DNA from 3 places in the Sphingomonas canaveralia genome. Region 3 is predicted to be linked to each of the others. Evidence: predicted binding sites of a transcription regulator. Region 3 holds the regulator's gene; each other region holds the start of a gene.
The links. The regulator LexA, encoded in region 3, represses DNA repair genes until DNA is damaged. The targets are predictions, from matches to a motif close to GTTCCNCNCTTGTTCT.
Positions count from the first base shown of each region.

Region 1: ABC347_RS04880 (ATP-dependent helicase) is a predicted target of LexA. The motif match lies at 2,778-2,793, and genes of this name have one in related genera.
Region 2: ABC347_RS17540 (four-helix bundle copper-binding protein) is a predicted target of LexA. The motif match lies at 2,103-2,118, and genes of this name have one in related genera.

Region 1 covers NZ_JBDFMH010000001.1:1,020,407-1,026,076, forward strand. Annotated here, with positions in the region: gene ABC347_RS04860 (hypothetical protein) at 1-324, shown strand, start outside; gene ABC347_RS04865 (hydrolase 1, exosortase A system-associated) at 309-1,082, shown strand; gene trxB (thioredoxin-disulfide reductase) at 1,079-2,044, opposite strand; gene ABC347_RS04875 (energy transducer TonB) at 2,115-2,687, opposite strand; gene ABC347_RS04880 (ATP-dependent helicase) at 2,797-5,073, shown strand; gene ABC347_RS04885 (aspartyl/asparaginyl beta-hydroxylase domain-containing protein) at 5,091-5,670, shown strand, end outside.
Region 2 covers NZ_JBDFMH010000002.1:24,818-30,487, reverse strand. Annotated here, with positions in the region: gene ABC347_RS17555 (hypothetical protein) at 1-170, opposite strand, end outside; gene copC (copper homeostasis periplasmic binding protein CopC) at 291-662, shown strand; gene copD (copper homeostasis membrane protein CopD) at 664-1,593, shown strand; gene ABC347_RS17540 (four-helix bundle copper-binding protein) at 1,630-1,965, opposite strand; partial or broken gene ABC347_RS17535 (IS5 family transposase) at 2,565-3,316, opposite strand; gene traA (Ti-type conjugative transfer relaxase TraA) at 3,800-5,670, opposite strand, start outside.
Region 3 covers NZ_JBDFMH010000001.1:11,154-16,823, forward strand. Annotated here, with positions in the region: gene ABC347_RS00065 (M20/M25/M40 family metallo-hydrolase) at 1-1,427, opposite strand, end outside; tRNA gene ABC347_RS00070 (tRNA-Tyr) at 1,543-1,628, shown strand; gene ABC347_RS00075 (PEPxxWA-CTERM sorting domain-containing protein) at 1,798-2,709, opposite strand; gene lexA (transcriptional repressor LexA) at 2,869-3,528, opposite strand; gene ABC347_RS00085 (molybdopterin molybdotransferase MoeA) at 3,584-4,771, opposite strand; gene moaC (cyclic pyranopterin monophosphate synthase MoaC) at 4,768-5,238, opposite strand; gene trpC (indole-3-glycerol phosphate synthase TrpC) at 5,235-5,670, opposite strand, start outside.

The sequences.
Region 1 (5,670 bases), 1.0 Mb from region 3:
GTGATGCGCGCGCAGCTGATGGCGGATCGCGAGGCCGGGCGCGGCGGATCGCTGGCCTCGCTCGATGCGGCTGCGCTGGCCGGCCCGGTATCGCTGGCCGGCATGACGCTCACCCCGCCGCTCTATGCCGGCTTGCGCGATGCGGTGCCGGCCGAGGTGCAACCGCTGCGGATTGTGCGGTTCGAAGGTGATGGCGGCAACGCCAGCGACCGGCTGGCAGGCGAAGCGCTGTGGCGGCGGGCCGAACCCGGACGATCCGCCGATACTGCCGATCTGATCGCGGCCGACATCCGATCCTGGATCGAGACGTGCGGCGCTACCTGACGATCGCGTGCGAGGGCGTATCGCTGGCGGCGACGCTTGACTTGGCCGATGGCACGAGCGGCCTGCTGATCGTATCCGGCGGCACCGAGACGCGCAGCGGCCCGCACGCGGCGATGACCCGGCTGGCGCTGCGGATCGCCGCCGCCGGCTTTCCGGTACTGCGGTTCGATCGCCGCGGGGTCGGCGACAGCGATGGCGACGATCCGGGCTTCGACGGCGCGGGCGCGGATATCGCCGCCGCCGCGACCGCACTGCGCGCCGCCTGCCCCGCCGTCACGCGCATCGTGGGGCTCGGCACCTGCGATGCCGCGAGTGCGCTTGCGCTGGCGCATCGCAATGCGACGCTCGATGCGCTGATCCTGATCAATCCCTGGGTGGTGCCACCGTCGAGCGATCTGCCCCCGCCCGCAGCGATCCGCCGCCGCTATCTCGATCGGCTGACAAGTCTCGATGGCTGGTCGCGGCTGGCGCGTGGTCGCATCGATATGCGCAAGGCGTGGCGCGGCTTGCGTAGCGCGGCGCGAGCGAATGAGCCGGCACTGCTTGCAGCGCAGGTGCGCCACGGGCTTGCCGGTGCCGATGCGACCGTGCTGCTGGCGACCGGCGATGCCACTGCCCAGGCCTTCATTGCCGAGCATCGCCGCAACGCCTTCCCCGCTGTCCTGCACAGCCGCGAAACCGGATCGCATGCGCTGATCGGCCCGGGTGACGCGGATTGGCTGGCCGCCCGGGTGCTGGGCGCTTTGGCCGGACCTTAGGCTGCTTCCTTAGCCTCGAAATCGGCTTCGGCTAGGAAGCGTTCGGCATCCAGCGCGGCCATGCAGCCGGTGCCGGCCGCAGTGATCGCCTGGCGGTAGACCTTATCCATCACGTCGCCGCACGCGAACACGCCCGGCACGTTCGTCAGCGCGGTCCCCGGCTGCACGCGGAGATAGCCGTCCTCGTCCAGATCCAGGTGACCGCGGAACAGTTCGGTCGCGGGGTGGTGCCCGATCGCGACGAACCCGCCGTCCACGTCGAGCCGGCTCGCCGCCCCGGTCCGCGTGTCCTTGAGATCGATCGCGACCAACCCGGCCGCGCCCTCGCCGCCCACGAAACCGGCGACCTCCTTGTTCCACAGCACCTTGATGCTCGGATGCGCGAACAGGCGCTGCTGCAGGATCTTCTCGGCGCGCAGGCTGTCGCGGCGGTGGATCAAAGTGACGTCATGGCTGTGGTTGGTCAGGTACAGTGCCTCTTCGACCGCGGTATTGCCGCCGCCGATCACGGCCACCTTCTTGCCGCGGTAGAAGAACCCGTCGCAGGTGGCACAGGCGGAAACACCCTTGCCACCGAGTTCCGCTTCGCCCGGCGCGCCCAGCCACTTCGCCTGCGCACCGGTTGCGATCACCAACGTGTCGCAGACATAGACGGTGCCGCCATCGCCGGTCAGCCGGAACGGGCGCTGCGACAGATCGACATTGACGATGGTATCCCACATCATCTGCGCACCGACATGCTCGGCCTGCTTCTGCATCTGCTCCATCAGCCACGGACCCTGGATCACCTCGGCGAAGCCGGGATAATTCTCGACGTCGGTGGTGATCGTCAGTTGCCCGCCCGGCTGCAGACCCTGCACCACGATCGGCGCCATGCCCGCGCGCGCGGCATAGATCGCCGCCGACAGGCCGGCCGGGCCGGAACCGAGGATCAGCATGCGGGTCGAATGGGTAGCGGTCATGGCAGGTCGGTCGCTCCGGAATGATGATCCCGCGAGATAGGGAGCGTCGAACCGGCTGTCGACCCGCCGGCTACTGTAGCCCCGGCGGCAGGCCGTTCTGCAGGCTAGCGGTGATGCGCTTCGCCTCGATCTCGGCGAGCCGCCATTCATTCACAGTCAGGCAGCGCTTCTGTGTGATGAACAGCGAGCCGAGTTTCGGCGCCGGCTTGCAGACCAGCTTCTCCTTGTCCAGCGCCAGCTCGCGGCGGTCGGCAGCGGGAATGGCAGGCGTGATCCCGGCCGGCAGCCGCCAGTCGACATAACCTTCCTGGGTGGAGGCGACCGGATTGCCGCGCGCGTTCCGCTTCGGCGTGAAGCGGCCGAACCGAACCAGCATGTCGCAGGTCTCGCGGTCCAGGCGCCAGAAGCCACTCGACTCGATCGGCTCGCAGCTGTTCATCCGGCCATCGCGCGACATCGACACTCGCACGCCGACCTTACCCTGCTCGCGCCGCTTGAGCGCGGCCGGCGGGTAATGATCGAGCATGAACTGCGCGTTGCGCACCGTCTGCTCGCTCGGCCTGTCGGGCACCGGAGGCGCCCCCTTCGGCGCATCACCTGTCTGGAGCGACAGCGTGGACAAAAGCAGCATCGCGAGCGCCATGGCATTTCCCCCTTGCAGTTCAACGCGATCATGCGCGCGAATCGGCCCTGCCGCAACGCCTGCGCATGATGGATTGCGATTGGCGCCCGCGTTCCCTAACTGTTCGCGGGTGACCCATGCCAGCCCCGCCCCACAGCCCGAACCGCCCTATCTGGCCGGCCTGAACCCGCCACAGCGCGAAGCCGTGCTGACGACCGAAGGGCCAGTGCTGGTGCTGGCCGGCGCGGGCACCGGCAAGACCGCGGCGCTGACGGCGCGGCTGGCGCATCTGATCGCCACCCGCCGCGCCTGGCCGTCCGAGATCCTGTCCGTCACCTTCACCAACAAGGCAGCGCGCGAGATGCGCGAGCGGGTCGGCCGGATCATCGGCGATGCAGTCGAAGGCATGCCCTGGCTTGGCACCTTCCACTCGATCGCCGCCAAGATGCTGCGCCGCCATGCCGAGCTGGTTGGGCTGCAATCGAACTTCACCATCCTCGATACCGATGATCAGCTGCGTCTGCTGAAGCAGCTGATCGTAGCGGCCGATCTCGACGAGAAGCGCTGGCCCGCGCGCCAGCTGGCCGGGCTGATCGATCGCTGGAAGAACCGCGGATGGACGCCGGCGGAGATCGATGCGGGTGAAAGCGAGACCTTTGCCAACGGCCGCGGGGCGGAGCTCTACGCCGCCTATCAGGCGCGGCTGCGGGCGGTGAACGCCTGCGATTTCGGCGATCTGCTGCTGCACATGCTGGTGATCCTGAAAACGCATCGCGAGGTGCTGGAGCTGTATCAGCAGCGCTTCCGCTACATCATGGTGGACGAATATCAGGATACCAATGCCAGCCAGTATCTGTGGCTGCGGCTGCTGGCGCAGGAGCGCAAGAATATCTGCTGCGTGGGTGACGACGACCAATCAATCTATTCTTGGCGCGGCGCGGAGGTGGCCAACATCCTGCGGTTCGAAAAGGATTTTCCGGGCGCGGTCACGATCCGGCTGGAGCAGAATTATCGATCCACCCCGCACATCCTGGCGGCCGCATCGGGCGTGATCGCGCACAATGGCGGGCGGCTGGGCAAGACGCTGTGGACCGACGCCGCCGAGGGCGAGAAGGTGCGCGTGGTCGGCGTGTGGGACGGGCCGGAGGAAGCCCGCCGCGTCGGCGACGAGATCGAGGCGGCCCGCAATCGGGGCGAGCGGATCGACGATATGGCGATCCTGGTGCGCGCCCAGTTCCAGACGCGCGAGTTCGAAGACCGGTTCATCGCGATCGGCATGCCCTATCGCATTGTCGGCGGCTTCCGCTTCTACGAGCGCGCCGAGATCCGCGATGCACTGGCCTATCTGCGCGTGATCGCGCAGCCGGCGGACGATCTGGCGTTCGAGCGGATCGTGAACGTGCCGAAGCGCGGGTTGGGCGACAAGGCGGTCGCGCGGCTGCACATGCTGGCGCGAGCCGAAGGCATCCCGCTGCTGCTGGCGGCCGCGCGCATCCTGGACACCGATGAGTTGACCGGGGCGGCCCGCAAGTCGCTGGGCCGGCTGTTGGGCGACATCGCCAATTGGCGCGACCGGCTGGCGACGACGCCGCATGCCGAGCTTGCCCGCCAGATGCTGGACGAGAGCGGCTATACCGCGATGTTGCAGGCCGATCGATCGGCCGAGGCTGCTGGCCGGCTCGAGAATCTGACCGAGCTGGCCCGCGCGATGGAGGAATATGAGACCCTCCCCGCCTTCCTGGAGCATGTCAGCCTGGTGATGGACAACGACGCCAACGCCGACGAGCCGAAGGTGACGATCATGACGATCCACGCGGCGAAGGGGCTGGAATTCGGCACCGTCTTCCTGGCCGGGTGGGAAGAAGGCGTGTTCCCCTCGCAGCGCGCGCTGGACGAAGGCGGTGCCGCCAGCCTGGAGGAGGAGCGACGGCTGGCCTATGTCGCGATCACCCGCGCCCGGCGGCAGGCGTTCATCTTCCACGCCGCCAATCGCCGCATCTATGGTCAGTGGACGTCGTCGATCCCATCACGTTTCGTAAACGAGTTGCCCGCCGATCATGTCGACAGCGAGACGACCATGACCGGCGGCGCATCGCTGTGGCGGGCGCAATGGTCCGAACAGGGCGATCCGTTCGCGCATGTCGGCCGCGGCCAGGGGCGCGGACCGGGCTGGCAGCGGGCCGCGGTCAGCGGCGTCGATACCGCGCCGACCCGGATCGTCGAGGCTCGTGCGTCGGCCGCCAGCTTCGCCGCCAAGCCGCGCGCCGATCTCGCGATCGGCCAGCGCGTGTTCCACGCCAAGTTCGGCTATGGTGCGATCGCCACGATCGAAGGCAACAAGCTGGAGATCGATTTCGAGCATTCCGGCCGCAAGCGCGTGATCGACAGTTTCGTGCAGCCAGGCTGACGCGCTAGACGGGCGCGATGACAGTCACTGCCGACGATGCCCAGCGCCTGATCCACGAAGGCGTAGCAGCGATGCAGCGCCGTGATCCGCGCGCCGCACGCGATGCGTTTGCCGCAGCCTGCGATTGCCCCGCCATCGCGCCGCCGCTGTTGCCGCTGGCGCAGGCCTGCCACGCGCTGGGCGATCGGGCGGGCGAGGAAACCGCGCTCGATCGACTGCTGGCGATCGAGCCCCGCAACCTCCGCGCGCTGCTGATGAAGGGTGAAGCGCGGATCGCCGCAGGCGACGATCGCGCCGCCACGTCCTTCCTCAACGTGGCGATCAAGTCGGCGGATGCCCAACAACCCCCCGTGCTCGCCGCCCAGCTGGTTCGCGCTCAGCAGTGGCTGGCAGGTGCTGCAAGTCGCTACGAGACGCATCTGCGCGGCCGATTGGACGGCGCCGGCCTGCCGCCGTCCTCGCTGCAGGGCCGGGTCGGCGCGGCGATGGCGATGCTGAGCGGGCGACGCGCGCTCTATCTCCAGCAGCCGAGCAGCTTCTATTTCCCGGGCCTGCCGCAGATCGACTGGTATGATCGCACCGATTTCGCGTGGGCCG
Region 2 (5,670 bases), on a different contig from region 3:
ACGATCCCGATACCGAGCGCCGCGGCGGCTATCACACCGAACCCGAGCCCGGCTCCACGCACGGCGGGGCGGCTGCCGATCCGCGCGAGAATCTGGTCCTCGATACCCTCCAACGCGGCCGGGGCGGGTGCGCCCGCTAGTCGCGCCAATGCTCTGTCTAGATCGTCCATGCTTTCCACTCCGCCCCTCTATCATCGGATACGCATCGCTGCCCATCATCCCTCAACCGCTGGTGAGGGGTCGGGCAGCGCGCCGCGTAGAAGGGTGCACGAACCTCGTCGGAGTAACCCATGCGTAGTCTCGCCCTTCCTGCCGCCCTCGCTCTCCTGAGCCTCGCCAGTGCGGCGCAGGCTCACCCGAAGCTCGTTGTGGCCTCCCCCGCGCCCAACGCGACCGTTGCCAAGCCCGCGCGTGTCGCTTTGCAGTTCAGCGAGAAGCTGATGCCGAAATTCTCTGGCGCGGACCTGATGATGACGGGGCATGGCGGCGCCACGCACCCGCCGATGAAGGTTGCAGCCACCACCCAGGTTGCACCCGACGGTCGAACGCTGGTCGTGGTGCCCAAGTCGCCGCTCGGTGCTGGCCGCTATAGTGTCGCATGGCACGTCGTCTCGGCCGACACGCATCGGGTGTCCGGCAACTTCGCCTTCGCGGTGAAGTGAGGTGGACGCCGACTGGCCGCTGATCGGGGTCCGCTTCGCGCTTTATGCGACGTTGAGCGGACTGTTCGGCCTGTCGGCGTTCAGCCTCTACGGGCTCAAGGCCGGAGAGCGCGCAGACGCACTCGCCTTGCGCCCCTGGCTGGTGGGGACCGGGCTGCTCGGCCTTCTGTTTTCCGGCATCGCGATCGTCCTCCTCGCAGCGGCGATGGCCGGCACGCCGGCATGGCCGATCGATCGGGAAGCGATCGAAATGCTGCTTACCGGGTCCGTGACGGGCACGGCGTGGGAAGCGCGCATGGTCGCACTGATTGTGGCCGTGATCGCGGCGCTGATCGCGGCAGGACGTACCGCGCCGCTCGGCCTGGTCGCGCTCGCGGCAGGCATTGCGCTCGCTACGCTCGCCTGGACGGGCCATGGCGCGATGGACGACGGTGTGACGGGCTGGGTCCATCTGTTAGCCGATATTCTGCACCTGTTGGCGGCCGGAGCCTGGGTCGGTGCACTGCTCGGATTGACGCTGCTCGTGGTGCGGCCGGCAGTTCGCGTCGACGTCGCGCATCTCAGACTGACCCACCGGGCGCTGCACGGCTTCGGTCTGGTCGGCACGATCGTTGTCGGCACGATTGTTGTAACGGGGCTGGTGAATGGCTGGCTGCTGGTCGGTGCCGGCAATCTGCCGAGACTTCCCACCACCCTCTACGGCCAGCTCCTCCTCGCCAAGCTGGCGCTGTTCGGCGCGATGCTAGGGCTGGCCATCCTCAATCGCTTCCGACTGACGCCGGCGTTCGAGCGCTCGGTTGCCGTTGGCGATGAACGGGCTGCGCTCGGTGCGCTGCGGCGCAGCCTCGCGATCGAGGCGAGCTGTGCCGTCACGATCCTGGCGCTGGTTGCTTGGCTGGGAATGCTCGAGCCCCCCGCAACGGCGATGTGAGGAGCGGGCGGCCGATCGCCGCCCGCCCGTCGCCGATCAGGCGGCCATCTTCTCGCATGCATCAGCACAGCGCTCGCATGCGGCGACACAATCTTCCATGCCGTCGAGACCCCGGCAGCTCTCCGCGCAAGCTCGGCAGACCTGGGCGCAGATGCCGCAAACGAGCTTATGCTGGTCGGACCCGCGCGCCATGAAATCGAGTGAGGTGGCGCAAATCTGCGCGCAATCGAGCATGATCTTGATGTGGTCGGGCGCAGCGTGCGCGCCGCCCACCTGGAGGCAGTGCTGGGTGGTCATCGACAGGCAGGTGACATGGCAGTGGTGGCAGGCGTCCATGCAAGCCTGCATCTCGGCGCTCATATGATCGTGCATCGGTGGTCTCCGCGTGAGCCCCCGCCCAAGAGGGAATACGCGGCACGGACCCCCTGCCCTTATAGAAAGGGGTGGATAGCCTAGCCGCTGCCATCTTCGCGGAGGTCTACCACGTCGAAGCTGTGCCACGTGGCACAGCTCTCTGCCTGTTCTGAGTGTAAGAAGGCCGCCCCTTGGTGCCGAAGGCAACAGCGGGGACGGCCATGTTGCTCACAACCTAGCGCATCTCCTGCGACTTTTGAAGCAACAGCGTGTCGACGAAAAACCGAGGGCCGCCTTGTAAGGCGGCCCCGGTGCTAGTTCCCTGATCGGGAAACGGACAATCCGTTGGATGCCGCATGTCCCCTCTTGGTAGGGGGTGCCCGCTGTTCGGGCAAGGCTCGTCAAAGGGACGAATGTGCCACGTGGCACACCGATGGTCGTCGAAAGCACGAAGTTTGAGGATTTCAGGTTGAAATCGCCGGGCATCGGGAGCGTTGACCTGCCGATCTTCGTGCTTTCGACGACCGTTTCTGATCCGGTCTCGGTTTTCAAAAGCACGAACGCATTGCGGGAACGGCATAGGCGGCAAGGTGCGTCCACCTAGGGCTGAGACTCAATCAGAGCCAGAATGCGAGCGCAGTTGCGATGGCGACGCCTGAGAGGAAGTTGGCGGCGAGTTTGTCATAGCGGGTGGCGACACGGCGAAAGTCCTTGAGGCGGCAGAAGGCGTTCTCGATCAGGTGGCGGCCGCGATACCTGTCTTTGTCGTGACGGATTATGCGTTTGCGGTTTCGCCGTCCGGGAATGACGGGAACGGCTCCAGCATCGCGGAGCGAGCGGCGCAGCCGGTCGGCGTCATAGCCCTTGTCAGCAAGGAGGTAGCGCATGCGACCGGCTCGTTCGAGGAGTGCAGGCGCCGCCTTCACGTCACTGACGTTGCCAGCCGTCAGCATCAGCGCATAGGGGCGGCCGATAACGTCGGTGAGCGCGTGGATTTTGGTCGTCCATCCGCCGCGCGAACGACCGATCGCCTGGATCTGGCGCCCCCTTTTCCGCCGAAGGCCGCGCGTTGTGCCTTGATGTAGGTGCTGTCGATCGCAGTACTCTTCGTCACCACTCCAGCATCCACCAGCGCGTCGAGCAGCTTGAGCCAGAAGCCCCGGCGCGACCAGCGGTTGAACCGGTTGTAGATCGTCGTGGATGGGCCGTAATCGGCCGGGCAGTCGCACCAGCGACAGCCAACCTTCAGCACATGCATGATCCCGGAGATCACCCGCCGGTCGTCCACCCGCCGCGCGCCAGGTTGGTTCTTGGGCAGATGCGGCTCGATCGCTGTCCACGCTTCATCCGACAACCAGAACAGCGCCATGCCTCAATCCTCCTGATCCAAACGACAGTGAATCAGGAAAACCCTCGCTCCTCAAGTTGCTGATTGGGTTTGAGCCCTAGAGCGATCGCCATGATTCGTGCTTTTGAAAACCTGGGAAGCACGCTGCACATCGCTTCGCGTCCATTGCGCAACAGTCCAACCCTTGTATCGTTTGGGACAGGCGAAAGCCGATCACGACCAGAGCCCACCAAGCTGCTACCTTGGTGGGCTCAAACCATCGTTCAGGAAGGCTACTGTCAATGAAGCCGCCAACGACATGGACCACCGTCCGAAATCCCGTAACGGGTCGATCAGTGGTGGTTCGAGGTGCTGGTGCGCTTCGCGGCCGACTGATGCTCACGGACGGTTTGGACCTCACCCGGCCGATCGCTGCGCAGATTCTCACACCTGATTGATTCAGCCAGACGGCCGGCTTGGAGCTGGCAGCCGTCACAACGGTCATGGCTGAAACGAACGGCTGCGCTATCGCCCGCGGCCCCGATCATGGTCGCTACGATCCTTGTCCCGCTGTCTGATCCGCTCGCGTTCCTGCTCCTGCTGCCGGACACGCTCGATGCGCCGCTCGCGCATCACCGCTTCATAAAGCTTGTTCAGGTGAGGATGCGCGCGCTCGACCCTGGCCCGCGCCAGCTCGTCACCTCGGTGACGCCGCTGCCCAGTGACGGGACCAAGATATTCCTTGAGCTTGCCCAGCCGCTTGGCAAGCTGCGTGGAGCGCTGCTGCAACCCGCGCGCGGTCTTCTCCCAACGCGCCTGCGCCGCTTCGTGGGACGGCCGGCGTAGCGCTGCCAACAACCCGCTAGGCGGCAGCGGCTGTTTGCGGGCGTGGTCATCCCTGACCTTTTCATGGCGTCGGTACATACCGCTGGCTCGCACCTGCGCTCGCTGCGCGCGTGACTGCACACCGGCCAGTTCCCTGCCGTGTTCAGCTATCCAAGTTTTTTCAACTTCCTCACGGGTCGGACGCTGTTGCCCTTCGGGCTGCATCTCACGCGAGGACAAAGCGGCGGTGTTAATCGCACCCCTTTCGGGGTTCCGATTGCCCAGAATCGATCTGCCACCGGTGTTAATCGCACCCCTTTCACGGCTTCGGTCGCCGGGGGCGGACATGGCATCGGTGTTAATCAGCCCCCCTTGCTCCCTGCCGGGCTTCGTCCCGTATCCGTCGAACATGCCGCGCGCCTTGTCGCGAATCTTCTCGGCCATCTGGCGCGCGAGTTCCGGAAACCGGATCTCGCGCCGATCGGCGAAGGCGCGGGCATGGTCCTGCTCGGTGCGTTCCGGCGCATAGTCGCCTGCCATGTCCTTCGACCGGTCGCGCGACAGCACACGCGCGAGCCGGCCTTGGTCGGCGAAGTCGTCACGGCCGTAGTGGAGGTGCACGCTATCGCGATGCCGTGTCATCCCGACATAGCTGCTGTGCCGGTCCATGCTCGGCGTCGCCAGCACGTGCCCGCGATCGACGGACACGCCCTGCGACTTGCCGAACGTCGCTGCATAGCCGTGATCGATCGCGGCATAATCCTTCAGGTCGAAGGCGACGCTGCGCCCGCCGTCCAACCGGACGCCCATCCGGCCGTCCTCGATCCGCTCAAGTGTGCCTAGCGTGCCGTTCTTCACGCCCAACGATCGCTCGTTGCGCAGGAACATGATCCGGTCCCCGGCCGCGAAGTCGCGCTCGCCCCGATCGGCCGCGACGGTCCGGTCCTCGCCCAGGTCGCCGCTCGCCCGCACCCGCTCGCGCGCCTCCTGGTTGAGTTCGCGCACCTCGGCGTTGGTGTGGGTGAACATGATACGGGTCTTGTCCGGCTCGGCCTGACGATCCCGATCCCAGCGGTCCACCAGCCCGGCCCGGGCCGCCTCGCGCGTGTCGGCCGCATGGACCATGCCGCGCGCGGCATAGGCGTCCAGTGCTTCGGCCGTCCGGCCGGTAGCGAAGGCCCGCGTCGCCTCCTTCTGCCAGTCCTCGCGCTGCCGGCGTATCTCGGTGATCTCGGCTGCACCGTGCCGCTCGGTGATCGACCGGAACGCCGCGCCCGCTTCGATCGCCTGCAACTGCTCGGGATCGCCCACCAGCACCACCTTGGCCCCGGCGTCACGGGCACGGGACAATACCCGTTCCATCTGGCGGGTGCCGATCATGCCGGCCTCGTCCACCACCAGCACGTCCTTCGGCCCGAGCTGGTCGCGACCCTGCGCCCAACCATGCTCAAGGCTGGCGATGGTACGCGACGCGATCCCCGATCCGCCCTCAAGGTTCTCGGCCGCGATCCCGGATAGCGCCGCCCCGCGCACCTGGTAGCCCTCACGCTCCCATGCCTCGCGCGCGACGC
Region 3 (5,670 bases):
CTCTCGTAATCCAGCGGATCCTGGATGAACTGGAAGCCCGGCAGGCCGACATGCTGCATGTAGACATGGTCGGTGCCGCCGGTCTTCTGGATCGCAACCGTGTCTGCCCCCATGCTGGCGAACGGCGCCAGCCATTCGCGGAAGATCGGCATCGCGGCAGGATTGTTTTCGGCATGGATACCGCGGATCCGGCCTGATCCGTTGTCCAGATTGAAATAGGCGGCGAGATCGCGATAACCTGGTTTTGGCGTGAGCGGCCATGCGTTGCTCAACCGGGCGTTGCGCTCGCGCGCCGACATCGTCTCCGCACCCGGGATTGCCGGGAAGCTCACGAAATTGTCCTCCACATAGGCCAGGCTGCCGAGAATGCCCTGTTCCTCGCCCGACCAGAGCGCGAAACGGATCGTGCGACGCGGGCGGACGCCCAGCGACTTCAGGATCCGCGCGGCCTCCATCACCACCGCGCTACCGGCGGCATTGTCCGTCGCGCCGTCGCCGGCCACCCAGCTGTCGAGATGGGCACCGGCCATCACATAGCCGGCCTTCGCGTCGCTGCCCGGCAGATCGGCGAGGATGTTGTAGGCGTTCGGATCCTCATCGTGGAAGCGCACATCGCTTACGATCTCGATCGTCGGGGCGGCGCCGGCCTTGGCCAGCCGCGCCAGCAGCCGGTAATCCTCGGCCGCCAACTCGATGCCGGGCAGGGCGGGGGTCTCGCCGATGGCGAAGCCGCTGCCCTCGCCATGCACCAGGCCACCGTTGCGGCGAGACTTGCGCACCCAGGCGCGCGCGCCTTCAGCCTTCAGGAATGCGTCGAGCTGGGCTGGGAAGCGGATCCGGCGCAGGGTGCGTTCCAGCGTCTCGGGCTGGTAGACGGGCTGCTCGAACTCGTCGAGCTTGCCCAGTTCCTCCCCGCTCAGTCGCTGGAACGGCACGTCCTTCGCATCGGCAGCGGCATCGGGCAGCGTGATCATCACGATCTTGCCGGCCAGCTTGCCGCGCCACTTGGCGAAGTCGCGCTCGCGCCGCAGCGGCGCCACAATAACCTCGCCGGCCAGCGCGCCATCGGTCGCCGGGGTCCAGGCGATCGGGATCGCAGTCAGCGTGGAAGGCCGCGGCGTCACCATGCGCACGCTGGATCGTTCGATGGACCAGCCGCGCCCGAACCGGAAGCCCTGCTTGCGGACGTTGCTGAGCCCCATTTCGGTGAAGCGTGACTGGGTCCAGCGTTCGGCTTCGCGCATCTGCGGCGAGTTTGTCATCCGGCCACCGATATTGTCGGTCAGGTGCGCTGCGGTCTGCATCACCTGGCTGCGGTTGAGCCCTTCATCGAGGATGCGCGCGGGCACCGGATCGGCAACGGGCGCGGCGATCGCGGCGGGGGCGAGCAGCATGAGCGGCAGGGCGAGGCGAGAGACGAACGGCATGGCAACTCCGATTGGCAGGCGATCGACTTAGCCGTGCGCGCGATGCGGGGGAAGCGTTGACAGGCTCTGCGCCATTCGTCATTGAGCGCGCCTTCGCGTCGGCGGGTCCGGGTCCGGACAGGTGGCCGAGTGGTTAAAGGCAGCAGACTGTAAATCTGCCCGTGAAAGCGTACGCTGGTTCGAATCCAGCCCTGTCCACCACCCCCGCCGGCGCGATGCTCCAGCCTTCCTGGCCGAGCCGGGTATCCACCCTATCTGCGGACGATGTTGTGGCACCGCCCCTGCACTTTCGTGACCGACCGGCCGCGCAAATGGAAAAGGCCTGCCGCGTCGCCGCGACAGGCCTCTTCGATCGTCGAGCCCGTCGCGATCAGGCGGCGGCGAGATCCCGGATGCTGCGGCGGCGCAGGGTGCCACCAACCAGGCCGAAGCCGCCGATCATCAGTGCCCAGGCAGCGGGTTCGGGCACCGCGGCAGCAGCAACCTCGAAATTGGCCGAGATCTCCGGGCCGCCTGCGAACTGCAGCGACACATTGTCGATCGCGCCGGTGAAGCTCTGGCCGTCACCCCAGCCGCTGCCCACGCCCAGGCTCAGGCCATAGACGGTAAGGTTGGCACCGGCATTGTCGTCGATCCAGGCCTGCAGGGTCTTCTGACCGCCATTGGCGTTGGCGAAGTTGGGGCCGAGCGCTGTGCTGGTCGCCCAGAAGATGCCGCTGTCGAGCGACGCGGTCAGCGTGGTCCAGCTATCGGTCGGCGCGGCCTGCTGCGTCTGATAGACATTCTCGAACACCAGCGATCCGGCGAAGGCCCCGTCCTTGGCAATATCGAGCCGCAATACGCCCGCGAAGTTCGGGTTAGTGGTCGAGCTGGCATCGCGGAAGAAATCGTAGGAAACCGAAGTCAGCGAGGCGAGCGACGCACCGGTCGTCAGGCCGGCGAAGTAATATTGAAGGTCAGCCTTGCTACCGTCGTTCACGGTCGAGAAATAGGCCGATCCATTGCCGCTGCGTGCATAATCGGTGGTGATGCCGACCGTGCCTTCGCTGCCGACATTGGCCTGGATCCAGCTGTTCGCCGTGATCGGGGCGGACACGCGATTGGCGCCGCCGGGCGAGCCGGCGACGGTGGTGCGGGTGCCAGTGGCATCGGTCGTGGTGGTGGCGACGCCATCGCCGCGGGTGTCGTTCAGATCGGGCAGGCTGGTGTTGTAGACGGTCGTAGCTTGCGCAGGCGCAACGAAGAACAGGCCGGCCGAAGCCAGCAACATGAGTTTATTCACGAGACATCCTCCCTGTTGAGAGGCGCCCGCTACCAGTTGGTAAACAACAGGTAAAGACAAGCGATGTGGTTAATATGGTAACAAATCTTGTCCGAAACAGATCGATCCGTTTCGGCACATGATCTTAATCGTCACGCAGACGAAACGGACTTCCGGTAATCAGTAACGGCGCAGCAGACCTGCGAGCCGACCCTGCACACGCACCTGATCGGGCGCATAACGCTGCGGATCGTAGAGCCGGTTCGCGGGATCGAGGCGGACCATGCTGCCTTCGCGGCGGAAATATTTGAGCGTCGCCTCATTGTCGTCGATCAATGCGACGACGATCTCGCCCTCGCGCGCGGCGTCGGTGCGGCGGACGAGCGCATAGTCACCATCGAGAATGCCCGCATCGACCATCGAATCGCCGGATACTTCCAGCGCATAATGTTCGCCGGGCCCAAGCAGCGCGGCCGGCACCGACAGCATCGACTGTCCTTCCAACGCCTCGATCGGCACACCGGCCGCGATCCGGCCGTGCAGCGGAATTTCCAGAACGTCGTTGGCCGGCTGTAATACCGGGGTGGGCGCACGCACGGCCGCCTTGGCGGGTGCCGGCTTCGCCAGATCGGGCATGCGCAGGATTTCCAAAGCGCGAGCGCGGTTGGGCAGGCGACGGATGAAGCTGCGTTCCTCGAGCGCGCTGATCAGGCGGTGGACGCCGGACTTCGACTTGAGTTCGAGCGCCTCCTTCATCTCCTCGAACGAAGGCGACACGCCCGTCTGCCCAAGGCGATCATGGATGAAGCACAGCAGTTCATGTTGCTTCTTGGTCAGCATCGCACGGCTCCCCTGGGAACGAACGGGGAACGTGTAGGAACGGATCGGAACGCTGTCAAGCGATGATGAGGGTTTCCGCCGAGTCGCCCGGCAGTGCGGGTGCCGCGAACGGCGGGCGCACGATCAGCAGATCGGCTGCGGCCAGCGCGATGACGCCGGCGCTGCCCTGATCGCCGACGGGTACGGCCCGGCCATCGACGATCCGCGCGCGCAGATATTCGGCGCGGCCGCCGGTGGCGGGTAGTGCGCGGGCCAGCGGCAGCGTGCGCCACCCTGGCAGTAGCGCCGCATCGTCGATCAGCGCTGCGACCAGCGGCAGGAGGAACAATGTGGCCGTCACGAACGCAGACACCGGATTGCCCGGCAGCCCCAGCAGCACGGCATCGCCCAGCCGCCCGGCCATCAGCGGCTTGCCGGGCTTGATCGCGACCCGCCAGAAATCGAGCGCGGCGCCCGTATCCGCCAGCGCGGGCCGCACCAGATCATGATCGCCGACCGATGCGCCGCCGATCGTGACGAGGATATCGGCTGACCGCGCGGCAGCTTCGAACGTCCGGCGCAGCGCCGTGCGGTCGTCCGCGACGATCCCCAGATCGTCGATATCGACGGGCCAGGCCGCCAGCATCGCCGCCAGCATCGCCGCGTTGGACGACGGCAGCTGGCCGGGGCCGACCGGAGCACCGGGGGGGACCAGCTCGTCACCCGTCGAGACGATCGCGATCCGGGGGCGGCGGCGCACGGGCAGGCTGCCATGGCCCGCGACCGCCGCCAGCGCGATCCGCGCCGCCGTCAGGCGATCGCCGGCGGCAAGCAGTGGCGCGCCGGCAGTAAATTCGGATCCGGCCCGGCGGACATGCGCCCCCGGGCCCGGCGGACCTTCGCCCACCATCCGCACGGTGGCGCCGTCACGGCTGGCATCTTCCTGCACCAGCACGCAATCGGCGCCCGCCGGCAGCGGCGCACCGGTGAAGATACGCATCGCTTCCCCGGCGGCAATCACTTGCCCGGGGGGGGATCCGGCGGCGCTTTCGCCGATCACCCGCCACGGACCGGGGGCTTCGGCGAAGCGGATCGCATAGCCGTCCATCGCCGACAGATCGGCAGCGGGCTGGGTGCGCAGGGCGGAGCGATCCTCGGCCAGCAGGCGGCCGGCGGCATCGGCCAATGGCATCTCGACGATCGGCAGCGGCAGGGCCAGCGCGCGCAGCCGATCGAGCGCATCGGCGATCGGCAGCAGGCTCATGCCGCGCGCCAGTCGCCCGATCGCCCCCCGGACTTCGCGAGCAGCCGGATACCCTCGATCGCCATGCCGCGGTCGAGCGCCTTCGCCATGTCATAGACCGTCAGCAGCGCGACCGAGACCGCGGTCAGCGCCTCCATCTCGACCCCGGTCGGCCCGGAAATGCGGACGGTGGCGGTGGCAGTAATGCCGTCTTCCTCGACAACAAGATCGAGCGTGACGCCCTCGATCGCCAGCGGGTGGCAGAGCGGGATCAGGTCGGACGTCTTCTTGGCGGCCATGATGCCGGCGATCCGCGCCACCGCCAGCACATCGCCTTTCTTGACCGCACCGTCCCGAATGGCGGCCACGGCTTCGGCGGTCATCCGGATCCGCCCGGTGGCGGTCGCCTCACGCACGGTCGTCGCCTTGGCGGAGACGTCGACCATCCGCGCCGCGCCGTCCGCATCGAGATGGGTGAGACCGCTCATTGCCCGAGCAGCGCGCGGGTCGCGGCCTCGAGATCGGGCTGCCGCATCAGCGATTCACCGACGAGGAAGCAGGCGATGCCGTGATCGCGCAGCCGCAGCAGATCGACGTGGCCGGCAATGCCGCTTTCGGCGACGAGCAGCGCATCGGCCGGCACCCGCCGCGCCAGCCGTTCGGTCACTGCCAGATCGACCGTGAAATCCTTGAGGTTGCGGTTGTTGACGCCGATCAGGCGGGAGTTGAGCGCAAGCGCGCGATCGAGCTCGGCCTCGTCATGCACCTCGACCAGCACGTCCATGCCCAGCCGGATCGCTTCCGCTTCGATCTCGTGCATCGCGACATCATCGAGCGCGGCGACGATGATCAGGATCGCGTCCGCGCCCAGCGCGCGCGACTCCGCGACCTGCCAGGGATCGACCATGAAATCCTTGCGC